Regions from separate parts of the Marinobacterium sp. MBR-111 genome, predicted to be linked through region 3. Evidence: predicted binding sites of a transcription regulator. Region 3 holds the regulator's gene; each other region holds the start of a gene.
What was found. The regulator FliA, encoded in region 3, starts transcription of late flagellar genes. The targets are predictions, from matches to a motif close to CTAAAGTTNNNNNNNNNNCNGCCGATA.
Positions count from the first base shown of each region.

Region 1: ABIE61_RS15130 (flagellar protein MotY) is a predicted target of FliA. The motif match lies at 2,653-2,679, and genes of this name have one in related genera.
Region 2: flgM (flagellar biosynthesis anti-sigma factor FlgM) is a predicted target of FliA. The motif match lies at 2,750-2,776, and genes of this name have one in related genera.

Region 1 is NZ_JBEPQA010000025.1:15,093-20,991, forward strand. Features, by position in the region: gene ABIE61_RS15115 (hypothetical protein) at 1-217, opposite strand, end outside; gene ABIE61_RS15120 (sulfatase-like hydrolase/transferase) at 235-1,926, opposite strand; gene rnt (ribonuclease T) at 1,923-2,549, opposite strand; gene ABIE61_RS15130 (flagellar protein MotY) at 2,715-3,572, shown strand; gene ABIE61_RS15135 (argininosuccinate synthase) at 3,685-4,911, shown strand; gene ABIE61_RS15140 (hypothetical protein) at 5,094-5,899, shown strand, end outside.
Region 2 is NZ_JBEPQA010000021.1:67,865-73,763, reverse strand. Features, by position in the region: gene ABIE61_RS14175 (helicase C-terminal domain-containing protein) at 1-1,450, opposite strand, end outside; tRNA gene ABIE61_RS14170 (tRNA-Arg) at 1,773-1,849, opposite strand; gene ABIE61_RS14165 (flagella synthesis protein FlgN) at 1,891-2,388, opposite strand; gene flgM (flagellar biosynthesis anti-sigma factor FlgM) at 2,395-2,715, opposite strand; gene flgA (flagellar basal body P-ring formation chaperone FlgA) at 2,842-3,546, opposite strand; gene ABIE61_RS14150 (chemotaxis protein CheV) at 3,612-4,550, shown strand; gene ABIE61_RS14145 (CheR family methyltransferase) at 4,567-5,406, shown strand; gene flgB (flagellar basal body rod protein FlgB) at 5,601-5,899, shown strand, end outside.
Region 3 is NZ_JBEPQA010000016.1:79,668-85,566, reverse strand. Features, by position in the region: gene flhA (flagellar biosynthesis protein FlhA) at 1-865, shown strand, start outside; gene flhF (flagellar biosynthesis GTPase FlhF) at 899-2,362, shown strand; gene ABIE61_RS12225 (MinD/ParA family protein) at 2,374-3,198, shown strand; gene ABIE61_RS12220 (RNA polymerase sigma factor FliA) at 3,211-3,921, shown strand; gene cheY (chemotaxis response regulator CheY) at 3,983-4,369, shown strand; gene ABIE61_RS12210 (protein phosphatase CheZ) at 4,389-5,231, shown strand; gene ABIE61_RS12205 (chemotaxis protein CheW) at 5,244-5,899, shown strand, end outside.

The DNA of each region.
Region 1 (5,899 bases), on a different contig from region 3:
AAGATGAATTAATGGATGAATCATAATCGATGACATCTGCTGTCCCGTAACGATCAAGAAACAACAATTGTTGCCGCTGCTCAGCGTACAGTTTACCGGCCCCCCTAGCCTTATAGGCCAATAGCTCTTCTTCCAATTGGTACTTGGAAAAATGTATTTTCTCTCTGAGTGCTAAGCGTTTGAAGGGCTCGTCTGCACCAAGTGCACCATAGGACATGCAGAATAAGGTATCGCTCAGAGGGGAGTCGGGGTTGATATTTTTTTCCCGGGGCAATGGTCCACCAAAATAAAAAGCTGTTCCGGTGCTAGGTCGGAAACCTGATAAGACAAAGATGGGTCTTCTATTGATGGGAAGCGGACTTCTCTGACATGCAGGTCTGCGTTGAGAAGTATCAGTGCCGGGAAATCAAGCACCCGCTGTCCCAAAAAAAGCTTCTGAGAGTTTGGCTGTACAGTAATGCCTGCTTCTAATTGTGGAAATGACCATAGGGATTTAAAAAAATTCCTGTAGCTTGTAAGGGTGTCATCTAGAGATGCGTGTGCTTCGGTAAGTGTAGGTGTGTTTTTTTCCAGTAATGAGCGCCCCATTCCCAGAACCCGGATTGGACTGCCAAGCAATTGTAGAATTGTTGGTCCAGTATCCAGCGTAGATCCTGGTTTACTGATCTGATCACCAGAGTGGTTTGGGGCAAACATCATGAGCAAGTTACGACGGGGGGATTGGTTTAAGAGTCCAGAAGCAGTGTTTTGCATTGCCAAATGATCGGATGCTACAACGATAATGGTGTTGTCTGCTGCCTTGCTTGAAAGTAGTCGGCGTATAAATGATGAAGCCAAACGGTCTGCGCAATGAACAGCATTCAGCATCGGATTTTTTCCATCGGCATACTGTACCTCCTTGCATGTGCTTGACTGGAGGCCTGATGGATGGTGTGTGTCAAGAGTAAGCATAAATAAACCAAAAGGTTGGTTTTTGGTGCTTAACTCCTCAAAGCGTTGATATGCCAAATCGTAAAGTGTGTCATCGAAAAGGCCCCAGGATGATGTGTATAAGGGGTCTTTGAGTGTGTGATGTAACTCCTGTAATCCTTCAATACGCTGAAAATTATGAGTTTTATAAAAGCGCCCTTTACCAGCAAAATTTAGATGCGCACCGCCAAGGTAGTTTAATTCATAATTATGTTTGGATAGTAAGTCACCCAGGCAATTTGCTCTTGGGAGAAACTGATCCATATTGCCCATTGCATTGCCATTTGCGGGTGTTATCAAAGGCACGCCACACTGTGAAGCTGTGATTCCCGCAATTGTCCAGCCGGTTCCGTATGCCTGTCGTATATCTGTGAAGCTTATGGCTTGCTGTTCAAGGGCTTTCAGTTCTGGAAGCAGGTTAGGAAAAATTTTTTCATTAAAATAGGTGCGCTCAAGTGACTCTAAATAAATGAAAACCAAATTCTTTGGGTTTTCAGGTAAGGAGGCTTTCTTTATGTCTATATAATCAGAGGGTGTACCACTCTGGTTTGAGTAAAAAGCTCTTCCAATGTCCAAAAATGTGGGGTTTGTGGCTAAAGCTGTAATGAAGAATGCTATGCTGGTCGAATAGCGTATGAGGTTTGCGTGGTTGGTATTATGGCTTTTCCTATAGAGAAGGGTGCTCATTAATAAAATGGATAGGAGATATGCTGTACTGAGCGCTATTAGGTAAGAGAATTCTTTAAGGCCGGCGCCTTCCATGTCAGTGTTTAAGTGATAAAGGACCGATTCGTTGACTCCTGATCCGGTTAAATGATCAGCAACAAAATAGAAACCAAGTAAAAAAAGTTGAAAAAAGCATAGTAATGCCAATATCACTCGCATGGGGATGGTGCGAATTGATTTGAAGCTTAAAGCTATTGCGGTCAGAGAGAGTAAAGTGGACAAGAGGGTCATTGGTAGCCTCTAGTGGCTAGAACCATGTCCCAGCCGCCCATGTCTTTCCAGGTGTTAACAATGGCGCAGAACAGCTCTGCTGTCTTGACGGTGTCATATAGCGCTGAGTGCGCCTGTTTGCCGTCAAAGTCGATGCCGGCCATGTTGCAGGCCTTTGCCAAAACGGTCTGGCCGTAGGCCAGTCCTGCCAGCGAGACGGTATCGAAGGTGGAAAACGGGTGAAAAGGGTTGCGCTTGATACCGGCTCGATCAGCTGCGTTGGTAACAAACCCGTGGTCGAACGATGCATTGTGGCCCACAAGAACGGCCCGCTTGCATCCGTGTGACTTGATCGATTTTCGGATCGGCTTGAAAATTTGCTCAAGTGCCTCCTCTTCAGGCAGGGCGTTACGCTCCGGGTCGTGAGGGTCGATTCCGGTAAAGTCCAGAGCGGACTGCTCCAGATTGGCACCCGGAAATGGATGTACGTTCGCATCGTAGCTCTGATCGATCATCAGGTAGCCGTTCTCATCCATCGTAAGCGTGACGGCCGCGATTTCCAGCAGAGCATCGGTACGCGGGTTGAAGCCGGCGGTTTCGACGTCAATAACGACCGGCAGAAAACCGCGAAAACGATCTGCCATTGGATGAGGGGCTGAATTGCGTTGAGTCAACGAAAGTCCTTATTGCAGCAGGTGATTGGCCGCAGGCATTCTAACAGTCTGGGTAGTGGCGTCAAAATGAGAGTTAAAGTGCCTGCGGCTGGTGCCGATACTTGAATGCTGACCTGATTGTCGGGAGAGACCGAATTGAAATATCCCAGTATGGCCCTGCTATTGCTCCTGTTGCTGCCGGGATGGGCGCAGGCCGTTGTGTTTCGGGCATCAATCGATCAGTCTGTGTGGGAGATGGAAACTTCGCGTTTTTTTTGTCGCTTGAGCCAGTCTGTACCTGCGTTCGGCCGAGCCGTGTTCGAGCATGAGGCGGGTGAACCGTTGCGTTTCAGGCTGCAGCCCACGCAAACCTTTCAGCTAAGCGGGTCTGCCATGCTGGTGGCGCAGGCATCGCCCTGGCAGCCGGGGGAGGCTCCGTTCAACATCGCGGAAGTGGAAGTGGATCAGCAATCGGGTGTGCTCGAGTTGGACAGTGAGGCGGCCAGTCAGATGCTGGTTGCGCTGCATCGTGGCATGACCCCAACCTTTTCCAGTGAGCGCTGGTATCAGAGTGATGAGCCGGTTCAGATTGGTATTTCGGCAGCCAATTTCAAATCAGCCTACGATGATTATTTGGGCTGTCTTGATACGTTGCTGCCGGTAAATTATCGTCAGGTGGCACGTACGGCGTTGCTGTTCCCTTCTGCTGCTTGGCAGTTGTCCGATGCAACGCGTGAGCGGCTCGACTTGATTGCCCTTTATATCAAGACCGATGACAGTGTGCATTCAGTGTATGTGGATGGCCACTCAGACAATTACGGTCGGCGTCTGTTGAACCGTGATCTGTCCAAGCGCAGGGCCGAGGAGGTGACGCGTTATCTGGTCAGTCAAGGAGTGTCGGAAGATATGATCACCACTCGCTATCACGGTGAACGCTATCCGGTCGTGCCCAACAATACGGCAGAAAATCGGGCACGGAACCGTCGTGTGGCGATCCGGCTTGAGCGCGAATAGAGGCTGTTCAGCGCCTTTGTGCTTTCTGGTATGATACTCGCCTTTGTGCCGAGTGATTTGTTTCCGTGTGCCGGTCGTGGTGACCGGCACACTCAGTTTCTGGAGCAGCAACATGTCCGATATAAAAAAGGTCGTACTGGCGTATTCGGGTGGGCTTGATACCTCCGTCATCGTGCGCTGGTTGCAGGATACCTATAACTGCGAAGTGGTGACCTTTACTGCCGATCTGGGGCAGGGTGAAGAGGTAGAGCCTGCACGTGCAAAAGCCGAAGCGCTGGGCGTGAAAGAGATCTACATTGAAGACCTGCGTGAAGAGTTTGTGCGTGACTTCGTATTCCCGATGTTTCGTGCCAATGCCATCTACGAAGGTGAATACCTGCTCGGTACGTCGATTGCGCGTCCGTTGATCGCCAAGCGGTTGATTGAAATTGCCAATGAGACCGGTGCTGATGCGATCTCCCATGGCGCTACTGGCAAGGGTAACGACCAGGTGCGTTTTGAGCTGGGTGCATATGCGCTGAAGCCGGGCGTGAAAGTGATTGCACCCTGGCGCGAGTGGGATCTGACGTCCCGTGAAACGCTGATGGCGTACTGCGAAGAGCGTAATATTCCGGTGGACTTCAGCAAGAACAAGAAGAAGTCGCCTTACTCCATGGATGCCAACCTGCTGCATATTTCCTACGAAGGCGGCATTCTGGAAGATCCCTGGGCTGAAGCCGAGGAAGATATGTGGCGCTGGAGCGTCAGCCCCGAGCAGGCACCGGATGAGCCGACCTACCTGGTACTGACCTACCGCAATGGCGACATCGTGGCTATCGATGGCAAAGAGATGAGCCCGGCAACTGTACTGGAATATCTGAACAAGGTGGGTGGTGCCAACGGTGTTGGCCGTCTCGACATCGTTGAAAACCGCTTTGTCGGTATGAAGTCCCGTGGCTGCTACGAGACGCCGGGGGGCACCATCATGATGAAGGCTCACCGTGCCATCGAGTCGATCACTCTGGACCGCGAAGCAGCCCACCTGAAAGACGAACTGATGCCGCGTTACGCCGAGATCATCTACAACGGCTTCTGGTGGTCGGAAGAGCGCAAGATGATGCAGCAGATGATCGACTACAGTCAGCGCAACGTGAATGGCGAAGTGCGTATCAAGCTGTACAAGGGCAGCGTCAGCGCGGTGGGTCGTCGCTCTGAAGATAGCCTGTTTGATGAAAGCATCGCGACCTTTGAAGACGATGCCGGTTCCTACAACCAGAAAGATGCCGAAGGCTTCATCAAGCTGAACGCGTTGCGCATGCGCATTGCAGCCAGTAAGGGGCGCAACCTGCTTGAAGACTGATTTCCTGTTGAAGGAAATCTATAAGGGGCGATGCCGGCACATGTCGGCATCGCCCCTTTGTTTTTGTGCTGTGCTAAAGCCCTGTGTGGAAAAGGGTTTTGCCTGCAGTCAGACCCTCATGCTATTTTTTCGGTAGTCTTGGTTGCTGTAGGCCTATGGATACTCTTTTTTCAGGCAAAAAGGTGCTGATCCTCGATAAGCAGCTGGAAGACCTCCGGACGTTGCGTGATCTGCTCACCGGCCTGGGGTTCGGGCACATCGAGGTCGCGTCGTCCGTCAATATGGCGCTGTCGATTCTGCGTGAGCAGAATGTCGATATCTGCTTTATGTCCTATGATCTGGGCAAAGGTGAAAAAAGTGGCCTGCAGGTGATGCATGAGGCTCAGGCTGAAGGCATTCGTCATTACGGAACCGGTTTCGTGCTGGTGGCCGCCCCTGAAACATCCGAGCTTTTATTTGGCTCTCTCGAGTACTCCCCTGATCTTTGCATCAACAAGCCTTATAACGGTGTCCAGTTACGCCAGGTCCTTGAGAAGCTAGTGCGTTTGAAGCAGTCGCTCAAGCCCTTGTCTGAGCTGATGGATCAGCAGAAATGGCTTGAGGCGCTGATGCTTTGTGATCAAAAGATTCGAGAATTTCCGGCGCTTAAGATATTTCTGCTGCGCTTCAAGGGGATTATTCTACTGAGGCTGGAGCGTTACCCGGAAGCGCGGACGCTGTTTGAACGCATGCTTGAAGCACGTGATCAGCACTGGATGCGAGTGGGGGCAGGCGTTGCAGCGTACCGTGAAGGGCGTTTTAATCTGGCCTATGACTGTCTTAGTACGGTGATTAATCAGCAGCAGGTTAGCGTGGATGCGTTCAATTGGTTGGCGCGACTGCATCGTTTGCGCGGAGATCTTAGTCAATCGATGACATTGCTGCGCAAGTCTGTCTTGCTTCAGCCCTCAGTCGCGGCACTGCAAGGGGAGCTTGGCAATGTGGCAGC
Region 2 (5,899 bases), on a different contig from region 3:
CACGGGTTGCGGATGAGAATGTTTGCTCTGCTTCTGGTTGGTGTAATCTTTGCGTCAACCGCCCTCCAAGTAATAAAACAACACAATGGTCGTCGCTGGACCGCACGCCGCGCCCCATACCTTGCTCGATTCTTTGTATCTGTTGAACTAGTTGCCTTTTAGTACCATCGAGAAGTTGCATTTCAAGGCGCTCGCTTAAACCGTAAACTTCTGGAAGCCCATCAATGACAAGAAGTTCGCAGGCAGTGCCAGGAAGGTCGATACCGTCATACTTGTTTATTAGTACGGTTAGGCCAACATGCTCTTTCTTTAGGCGGTCAACCCCGTTGCGAATGGTGTCTTTATTTAAAGTTTGGCTGGCAACACCCTCCCAAAAGGTTGCCTTTTTGTGGGACGGGACTATCACTACTACATTGCGCTCATTGGCAATGTCAGAGACGAGTGTTCGGACATCCTCTGGTGTGTAGTCAGGATTTATCTCTTGCGGAGCCAAGATCATCCGATCTCCAATGTCGCCGCCGCCTTTTGGACGAATTGGTTGACCAACTTCAGCAGAGAGAGCTTTGAAATGACTTACCAGAATGGTGTCATCGGCAAGTGTTGCCGTCATATGGATTCGCCGTTTAGCGGATGCAAAAGCTGGTATTCTGTCTATTGGAATAAATCGTGGGACAATTTCTAGCCGGCTTCCCCCAAAAAAACAAGTACAGAGCGGAATACATTCGTTAAGTAATGGCCAGTTCCATTTCAGTTCGTCTTCGTTCCTGTTCGTATGTAATAGCCTGACAACATCATCTTGGCGAGCTTGCCAAGCCCAGTACGGAACTGTCATGACAATACTTGGGTCGTGAGCTTTAATATCAAGTAAACCTGATGGAGACTGTGATTTAAGCTCCTCTTCGAATATTTCAAGGAGCCCGTCATAGACTGGACTGCCGGTGGTCGATTGGATACAGAACTGTTCGTAGACGACGCCAAGGCAAGCATGTGCATCATCTATTACGATGCTTCCAATTGGTATTTTTTGTTCGGCGACACCAAATACGGAACGACCATTGAAGAGCTTGTGGACATTGGCTACCAAAATGGAGCGGCCAGCTATGAAGTCAGGATCTTTCTCGTTAACAGTTGTGCAGACTCCTAACGCTTTCGCTTCCTTACAAACTTGTTCGACCAGGAAATTGTCAGGAGTAATGTATACGGCGGGTTTGATATTCTCATTGAGTGAGCTTTGAAGGCAGAGAAGTCCTACTACTGTTTTGCCTCCTCCAGTGTTCATTTTAATGGTCAAATCTTTGGCTGTTCTGCGTGAGTACCATTCATCTAGGACATCCGCCTGCTCATCTAACGGGCGCTTGAAGCGGGCGTCACGCTTCAACGTTGTGAAAATTTTTCGTGGGTCCGTCTGATTTGTACTTAGTCCTGTATTTAGCTTACCAAAGTCCAGCACCGTATCTCTCCCTTCTATGCTAGTGATCCTTAAGTAGTCATGTTAGCTAAGTGCCGCTGGAGATTGTAGAGGAGGATCAAAGATAAGACTGGACTGAAGTTGTTGCTAAAGCTGTCAAGAGATGAATGCTCAGAAGTGGCACGCACTTACAAAATATTCTGAATAAAGCTGTGTTATCGACCGATAACGGAGCATGAAGAGAAAAAGGTCTGCATTGCTAAGCAAGGACCAAACCTTGGTGCGCACCTTGGTGCACTTTTGCTTTTTGGTGGTTTTTTGATCAATCTAGAGCGGTTTAAATTACGTAACTGATTGATTTAATTGGTGCCCCAGGCAGGACTCTAACCTGCGACCTGCCCCTTAGGAGGGGGCTGCTCTATACAACTGAGCTACTGAGGCATTTCAAGGCTGTGGATTCTACCGCCAGCAGTCCAAATTTTCTAGGCTTTACCCAGCCTGCGTTGACCTTCGTAGCGACCCTTGTCACCTTTCTGGTCATAAATGGAGTTGCCTTGGGCATGCCCCTGCAGTAATGCCAGCAGTTGGTCAGTATTTTGTTTACTGCGTACCAACGTCTGCTCGTTGCGCTGATTTAGCACGCGTACCTGTTCCAGTGACTGTTCCAGGCGCTGCCACGCCTGCTCCAGCAATTCGCTGGCGGGCGCGGGCAGGGTACGGATGAAGACAATGACAGCATCGCGGTTGGTTTCAACCTGAAGCTTTGTCAGCAGATCATTGCGCTCACGAATGTTGCGATCAAGTCCCAGCAGGCATTCCTGTTTCTGTTGGTTGCTTTGTTTGAGATGTTCAAGATCGCGTGTCTCAAGCGCAGTTAGTTCTGTGTCGAGCAGTGTCTGCAGCTGTGACAATAGTGCAGTGCCTTGGTCGATCAGGGCGCCAAACTGGATACTGATATCCTTGACGGGCTGGTCAGTCATCAGTTATCAGCCGAGTAAACTGTCAAGCTGCAGCATACGGTCGGCGATACGCTCATTATCGATCTTGTAGGAGCCATCTTCGATGGCTGCCTTGATCTGAGCGACACGGTCGCTGTCCACATCTGCGTTTCCGCTGTTTTCGCCCACAGAGCGCTGCAGCGCTTGCGCTGTATCACTGATACGTACAGTGTCGTCGCTCCGAGCAGGTGTATTGTCTGCAGGCTTGTTTCCGGTGTTGTTGCCGGTGGCCTGGGTCTGCTGCTCACTGACTTTACCTCGGTTGCCTGCCGACTGGGCGGGAGACAGGCCGGGAAAATCGATAGCCATTTTAAATTACCTCGCAATCAGTTCTATGCAAGGGTATCGGTCGCCCTGAGTAAAACTTTAAGGTTTTTTACATTAGTGAATTAATCGGCAGTATAGCGGAACAGGCCAGTGGCTGCTAACCGGAGATCATGGAACGCGAACCAAACCGCCGCCTTCTACACGTGCACGGATTTGTCGCTCTGAGCGATTGTTGATGACATCGATTATGTCGCCAATACGTCCGTCTTCGCGTGCAGTCCCTTCGGTACGGATGACAGCGCCGCCTCGGGATGCCTCGATTATCACCGGATCGCCTCGGCTGACGGCGTTTGCCTGAGTCAGCATGCGGGGGGTGATCGGAGTGTCGGCGCTGATACTGATGCGGGCCTGACTTCCGACGACATCCTGCTGACGGTAAAAATAATCACCTGACAAACTGGCAATATCGCGCTCCCGCAGCTGCAATTTCCCGGCGCTTATACGGCTGCCTTTGACGATTGGCGTTGCAGCGACCACAATCGCTTTATACTGCTTAACTCGGCCGGTGACAAAAAGGCTCCAGCGTGGTGTGCTGCAACTGGCTTTTGCGGTGATGCGCTCACCACTGTGGAAGGGCAGTGTTACATGAACGGGAGCTTCACAGGGTGCGAGTTGCAGGTGCTGATTTACCGGGTTCAGGCTGACCTCGACCCGGCTGTCTGGTACTTTAGACAACAAGTGTTGTTTAATGGCTTCAGTCACCTGCAAGTTGATCCGTGCTGCGGTATCATCTGCATAGGCCGAAAAAGGCAGCATCAGGATGCAGACTATGGCAAAAACAGTGGCAACTGGTGTTAAATTGATATTATTCACGCGGGTGTCCTGGCTTTCGAAGCCGGGCGAAACTCATTGTTAGCGACCTCGGGGTTGGTTAAATCATGTCAGGGATCCTGGATACTGTAAACCTGCGCACGCAGATGGTCGGTCAGAACCGTCTTGAACTGTTGCTTTTCGGGCTGGAAACCAATCAGCGCTACGGCATTAACGTATTCAAGGTACGAGAAGTGCTGCAGTGTCCGGATCTGACTGAAGTGCCGCGCCAGACCAGTGCAATCAAGGGGATGGCGCATATCCGCGGCGAAACCATCCCGGTACTTGATCTGTCTGAAGCGATTGGTCGCAGGCCGATCCCGGAAGAGGATCTGCCCAAAACCTTCCTGATTGTGGCCGAGTATAACCGCCGTACGCTTGCCTTCATGGTGCGCAAGGTTGACCGTATCCTGAATACTCAGTGGGACCAGATCATGGCCCCGCCGAAAGAGATCGGTAACGAGAACTACCTGACGGCTGTTTTCGAGTACGAAGGCAAGCTGGTTGAGATTCTGGATGTAGAACAGATCCTCGCGGACCTGTACCCGATGTCCACTGATGTCAGCGATGAAGTAGCGACTCAGGATGATCGCGCCCGCGCGCGCCAGCGCCACGTTCTGATCGTCGATGATTCGGCCGTGGCGCGCAATCAGATGCAGCGCAGCCTGGAAGACCTTGGCGTGAAGGTTTCGATTGCCAACAATGGGCGTCAGGCGCTTGATCTGTTGAAAGGGTTGGTCGAAAAAGGGGTGGATGTTGAAAGCTTTTTCCTGATGGTGATTTCTGATATCGAAATGCCTGAAATGGACGGCTACACCCTGACCTCCATGATCCGTGAAGACCAGCGCATGTCTAAACTGCATGTGGTGCTACACACTTCACTGAGTGGCGGTTTCAATGTATCGATGGTGAAAAAGGTAGGGGCCGACGGTTTCCTGGCCAAATTCAACCCGAACGATCTGGCCGGAGTGGTAGTCAACCGTATCCGTCAGGTCGAACAAGGCTGACGGGGAGCGTCTCCGGGTGAGCAGCAGCTTTAGTATTACACCAGCGGAATTCCGTGAGTTCAGCAGCTTTCTTGAAAAAAGCTGCGGCATTCTGCTGGCTGAACACAAGCAGTACCTGGTCCAAAGCCGCTTGGGCAAGATCATGCAGCAGCAAGGGTGTTCAAGCCTCAGTGAGCTGGTGGCACGTCTTGGCAGAGCGGGTGGCAACAGCCTGAAAGAGCAGGTAATTGACGCCATGACCACCAACGAAACCCTCTGGTTTCGTGATATTCATCCCTACGAAATATTGCGTAATAAGCTTCTGCCTGAGCTGCATGAGAAAAGTCGCTTTCAGAAGCTGCGAATCTGGTCTGCGGCCTGCTCCACCGGGCAAGAGCCGTACTCCATCAGTATGGTGATTGACGAGTTCAAACAGAGTCATGCCGGGGCTTTTTCGTCCGGCGAAGAAATACTGGCGACTGATATTTCCACCACGGTGCTGGATCAGGCACGACGGGGTGAATATGAAATGCTGGCGTTGGGGCGTGGTCTGTCTCAGGAGCGGCTGCACCGCTACTTTGAGTCATCACCCACCGGCAGCTGGGGTATCAAACCCCACATCAAGAGCCGGGTGCGCTTTCAAAGCCTCAACCTGCTTGGGCCTTACAGTTCACTGGGGCAGTTTGATCTGATTTTTTGCCGCAATGTGCTGATCTACTTCTCGTCAGATGTAAAACTCGAAATCCTGCGCAAAATGCACAAGCAGCTGCGCCCGGGGGGGTATCTGCTGCTGGGTGCTTCCGAGTCTCTCTCAGGCCTGTCTGACTTGTATAAAATGATCCACTGCCGCCCCGGTATTATCTACCAGGCAATCTGAAAACTGAGCGGCAGTCTTGCCGCCCTTTGCCGCTCGGCACTATTTGTAGCGGTACAGCCTTGCCGCTTGCCGCTGTATATTGCCTCCCTGAAACTGTCCGAACTTTCCCAAAGCCACCCATCACGGGTTTTTTTCGCTACTGGCACGTTGCTTGCTTAATTACAGATATAGCAACCTGTAACGGATAAGCGGCAATGGCGATCAACTTTGACTCAGCACTGGGGATTCATGAAAACGCCCTGATACTCAGAGCGCGACGGGCTGAGGTGCTGGCCAACAATATTGCCAATGCGGATACGCCCAACTACAAGGCCCGTGATCTGGATTTTAGTGCCGTGCTCGAAGGTGAAACCGCTGGCGCCAATCTGTCGTTGAAGAAAACGGCATCCGGTCATCAATCCGAGTTTTTGTCACCGGATGCCGCGGCTGACCTGATGTTCCGTATTCCGAACCAGCCGTCAGTAGATGGCAATACGGTAGAGACCCAGGAAGA
Region 3 (5,899 bases):
GGACCTGTTGCCCGGCGCCTATCGCATTACATTGATGGGCGTTATAGCAGGTGAGGCGGAGATCTACCCCGACCGCGAACTGGCGATCAACCCGGGTCAGGTATTCGGAGAGCTGAAAGGGGTCAGCGTGCGTGACCCGGCGTTTGGTCTGGAGGCAGTCTGGATCGAAAAGAGCCATAAGGAGCACGCGCAAACACTGGGCTATACAGTAGTAGATGCAAGTACGGTGGTGGCGACCCATATCAATCAGGTGTTGCAAACCCACGCCCATGAGTTGCTGGGGCATGAGGAGGTACAGCAACTGCTTGATCTGCTGAGTAAGGCTTCGCCCAAGCTGGTGGAAGAGTTGGTACCGAAGAAACTGTCGATCAGTGCGTTGCTGAAGGTGTTGCAGAACCTGCTGATGGAACAGGTGCCGTTGAAGGATTTCCGCTCCATCGCCGAGGCGCTGGCCGAGGCGGTCAACCGGACACAGGATCCGCTGGCGTTAACTGCGGCCGTGAGGGTGGCTCTGTCACGTCTGATTGTGCAAACGGTCAATGGCTCGGAACCGGAGCTCGCTGTTATTACACTGGACCCGTCGCTGGAACAGATGTTGCTCGGATCCATGCAGCAGGGGCAGGACGAAGGGATGGTACTGGAGCCCGGTATGGCCGAGCGGTTGCAGCGCTCGCTGGGCGAGACCGCCCAGAAGCAGGAGATGTCCGGCAAGCCGTCCATCCTGTTGGTGGCAGCCCCGATTCGGCCGCTGATGGCCAAATTTGTACGTTATGGAGAACACCAGATTCATGTACTCTCCTATCAGGAGATCCCGGAGAACAAGAAAGTCACGATTGTGGCCACTGTGGGTGGACAAAATGGCTAGGGTTTGGCGGCTGGCGGCCGATAAGGGACGGGTATGAAGGTAAAACGCATATTTGCACCGGATATGCGCCAGGCAATGCGCCGGGTGCGTGACGAAATCGGCCCTGATGCCGTGATCATCTCCAACCACCGTGTAGCGGGTGGAGTTGAGGTTGTGGCCGCGCGTGAAGATGAATATGAGGCTGCTCAGGCAGAGCTCAAGCGCAGCCGCAGTCGTCGTCAGCCGCCCAATCGGGATGAGCAGATACGTATTCTTACCGGTGGGCACTCGCACCAATCGGAGCAGGCCAGTCGCAATGCGGCGCTTGAAGAGGAACTGAACCGTACCAGGGCTCGAATCGCCGAAGCCAGTCGACGCATCACCGAGCCGACGCCGGTAGCGGACCGCAGCGCAAATCGCCAGATCGATGACGAAGATGATGAAGATCTGCGCTCCATTCTTGAGTCGCTTCGTGCCCGCAACCGCCAGCGGGAAGTACCCTCTCCGCCTTCCCGTCAGGTTGAAACGCCCCGTCCCGCGTCACGACCTGTTGAGAGTGATACCCTGCCTGCGGATGACGATGCGTTGCTGAGTATGCAGCAGGAAATTCAAGAGCTGCGTAATATGCTGCAGCAGCAGGTGGCGCGTCCCGAACCGGCTGCGCCTGTGTTTGCCATGCCTGCCGCAGCCCCAGTGCAGGAAAGATCAGCTGTACACGCCCGCCTGGAGCAGCTGGGCCTCGGTTCACAGTTGGTACAGCAGCTGATGAGCGGTGTGGAGCCTGAGCTTGCCGCTGACAAGGCCTGGCGCAATGCGCTCGCTCGCCTTTCGGATGCTTTGCCGGTGCTGGGTGAAGAGCTGGTGGAGCGTGGCGGCATGATCGCCTTTGTCGGCCCTACCGGTGTCGGCAAAACCACCACCATCGGCAAGCTGGCTGCTCGTCATGTGCTGCAGCACGGCAGCTCCAGTGTGGCACTGGTTACCACGGACTGTTTCCGCATCGCGGCTCATGAGCAGCTGAAAACCTTTGGCCGTATTCTGGATGTGCCTGTTCGCGTGGTGGATGAAAACCATAGCCTGGAAGAAGTGCTGCAAAGTCTTCGCAACAAGCGTCTGGTGCTGATTGATACCGCTGGCATGAGTGCATCCGACCCACAGGGTCTGGTGCAGATGCAGATGCTTTCCAGTGTCACTGTTCGCCTGAAAAAGTTGCTGGTGCTGTCCTGCTCCAGTCAGCGCCAGTTGATGCGTAGTGCGTTCGACAACTATCGAGAGCTGGGTCTGAACGGTTGTGTGCTCAGCAAGACAGATGAGTCGGGCAGCCTGGGTGAGGCGCTTACGCTGGCAATCGAAAAGCAGCTGCCGATCGCCTATGTGACTGATGGGCAGAAAATTCCGGATGATATCGGTATCGCCAAGCGGCATGATCTGGTCAGCCGTGCCGTGGTGATTGCACAGAAATCGGGGGAGCATGATGCAGATCAAGCTTCCGGCAGTTCATTATTCAGGGCGGGTTGAGGAGTCATTTGATGAAGCAGACCCACCCGGTCAAGGTGATAGCAGTAACGGGCGGCAAGGGAGGCGTTGGCAAGACCAATGTGTCGGTCAATCTGGCCACCGCTCTCAGTGAAATGGGGCAGCGGGTGGTGCTGATGGATGCTGACCTGGGCCTTGCCAATGTAGACGTGATGCTCGGGCTGAGAGCGCAACGCAACATTTCGGATGTGCTTGCAGGCAACTGCAGTCTCAAGGAAGTTATGGTGCCGGCAGGGGATAATTTCTGGATAGTGCCGGCGGCTTCGGGGACGCAGGAAATGACGGCTCTAAGCGCCCATGAGCATGCAGAGTTGATCCACGCCTTTAACGACATTGCCGATGAGCTGGATGTATTGGTTATTGACACTGCGGCTGGAATCTCGGACTCGGTGGTCAGCTTTGTGCGTGCCGCTCAGGAGGTGCTGGTGGTGGTCTGTGATGAGCCTACTTCGATTACCGACGCCTATGCACTGATCAAGCTTTTGAATCGTGACTATCAGATGACACGCTTTCGAGTGTTGGCCAATATGGTCAGAACGGAATCCGAAGGACGTAATATGTTCAATAAACTGTTGACGGTGACCGACAGATTCCTGGATGTTACGCTTCAATACGTTGGCTCAATCCCTTATGATGAAACGGTGCGCAAGGCTGTACAGAGACAAAAGGCTGTTTTGAAAGCCTTTCCCAAGGACAAGGCCGCATTGGCCTATCGCCAGTTGGCGAACAAGGTGGACAGCTGGCCGGTCAGTTCCAGCCCACGTGGGCACCTTGAATTCTTTGTCGAGCGGCTCGTGCAGGGAGCGCGGGCACACTGAAAAGAAGCGTATATGTACAACGAACTGGAGTTTAAGTCAGGGCAGGAGCTGATCGAGGAGTACACCCCTCTGGTGCGCCGTATTGCGCATCATCTGCTGGCGCGCCTGCCGTCCCATGTTGTGCTGGACGACTTGCTTCAGGCGGGCATGATGGGGCTGCTCGAAGCTGCCAAACGTTACGACTCCAGCAAGGGTGCCAGTTTTGAAACCTATGCTGGTATTCGTATCCGCGGTGCCATTATCGATGAGGTACGGCGGGGTGACTGGACGCCAAGATCAGTACACCGTAATGGGCGCCGGGTCAGCGAAGCGATTGCCCAGGTTGAAAACCGGACCGGTCGTGATGCTACAGACGTAGAAGTTGCGACCGAAATGGGAATAGGGGTTGCCGAGTACCATGCCCTGCTGCAGGATTCACTCGACAGCCGCCTGTTCAGCTATGATCAGTTGACTGACAGCTCCGAAGAAACACCCTCGGAGCAGTTTGTTGCCTCTGATCCAGACCCTGGGCATGCCCATGAAGGGGAAGGATTCAGGCAGGCGCTGGCGCAGGCGATAGGTGTCTTGCCAGAGCGTGAGCGGCTTGTGCTGTCGCTGTATTATGATGAAGAGCTGAACCTTAAAGAGATAGGACAGATTCTTGGGGTGAGTGAGTCGCGCGTGAGCCAGATCCATAGCCAGGCTGCGCTGAGGCTCAGGGGCCGGCTAAGGGATTGGCGCTGACCGATTGTGGTCTGGAATAAGGACGACTCTTGAAGGTGTTTTCTGAACTGGGAGAAGTGTCTTGAAGAAAGACATCAAAATTCTCGTTGTGGATGATTTCTCCACAATGAGGCGCATCATAAAAAACCTGCTGCGGGACCTTGGTTTTACCAATGTCGACGAGGCTGACGACGGCAAGACGGCGTTGCCGATTCTCAAGCAGGGAGGTATCGACTTCCTCATTACCGACTGGAATATGCCGGAAATGACCGGTATAGACCTGCTCAAGGCAGTCCGAGCCGATCCTGCTCTGGCTTCCATTCCGGTACTGATGGTAACGGCAGAGGCCAAGCGCGAGCAGATTATTGCGGCAGCACAGGCCGGTGTGAACGGTTATGTCGTAAAACCGTTCACGGCCGCCGTGTTGAAAGAGAAGATCGACAAGATCTTCGAGCGTATCGAGGGTTAACCGGAAGCGGGGAAGGCAGATGGCAGCGCAAACGGCCAGTAAAGTGGACTTCAACGGCTTCGATGAGTTTCTGCGTAGCCGTGCCCAGGCACTGGTGTCCGAACTTGAGGCCGGCAACATGGCAGAGGCGATGGGGCTTATCAATGAGCTTCAGTTTGCCCGTCACCAGGTGTTCTATAACGAGGTCGGTCACCTGACGCGCGGCCTGCATGAGGCGATCAAGTCATTTTCCAGCGATGTCGGCGAAAAAATGCCGAGCGATGCGGAAAGTACGGTCTCGGCCATCGGTGATGCTTCAGATCGACTCAATTACGTGATTGAGCTCACTGAAAAAAATGCCCATGAAACCATGGATCGTGTGGATCGATCACTCAGCCTGGTTGATAAGCTGGATCAGCAGAGTGAACGTTTCAAGGATCTGCTGTTGCTGGTAGGGCAGCTTGAGGGTGAGTTCGAGGCATTGAACGGGGTTTATGATCGCACCTGCAGCCTCAAGGATCAGTCCGAGAAAACCATTACTGAACTGCGCACAACTTTGACTGATATCCTCGTCTCCCAGGGGGTTCAGGACATAACCGGTCAGTTGATCCGCCGAGTTATCACGCTGGTGACTCAAGTTGAGGGTCAGTTGGTCAAACTGATGGATATGGCGGCCAGAGTAGAACGGCTGAGCAGCCTGGAGAGTGCAGAGGATATAGCAGCCTCTGATGACAAGCCGGTACGCCGGAAGGGCCACGCGGCTGAACAAGAACAAAAACATGATCCTATCCGGGCGGAAGGGCCCCAGCTTCCGACAGGGAAAACAGATACGCTGTGTGATCAGGACGATGTTGATGACCTGCTTTCCAGCCTGGGATTTTGATAGGAGCTCCCTATGAGTTTGGATGTTGATCAGGAAATACTGGAAGACTTTCTCGTCGAAGCCGGCGAGATACTTGAGCAGCTGTCTGAGCAGCTTGTCGATCTTGAGCAGCGCCCCGATGACAAGGATCTGCTGAACGCAATCTTTCGCGGTTTCCATACCGTCAAGGGTGGTGCCGGCTTCCTGCAGCTGGAAGCGATGGTTGAATGCTGTCACAAGGCGGAAAACCTGTTTGACCTGCTGCGCAACGGTGAACTGAGTATCAGCTCCGAACTGATGGATGTGGTGTTGCAGGCACTTGATGCCGTCAATGCCATGTTTGAAGCGGTACGCGGTGGTGAAGAACCCCAGCATGCATCGCCTGCATTGCTGCAGCGTTTGCAGGACTTTGCTGAAGGGCGTGGTGAAACAGCACCGTCTGCACCGGCACCGGCAGCTGCCAGCACTCCAAAACCGGCAGAGCCTGTCCCCCAAGCATCAGCCCCTGTTAACCCAAACACACCGAACGATGAATTCGAGATGCTGCTGGGTGATCTGGCGGGCAGCCACCAGCAAAGTGAATCTGAGTCGGGTGGCGATGAGCTTATCACTGAAGACGAATTCGAGGCGTTGCTGGACGAGCTGCATGGCCCCGGCAAAGCGCCGAAAATTGAAGCGGCCGCGGCTGT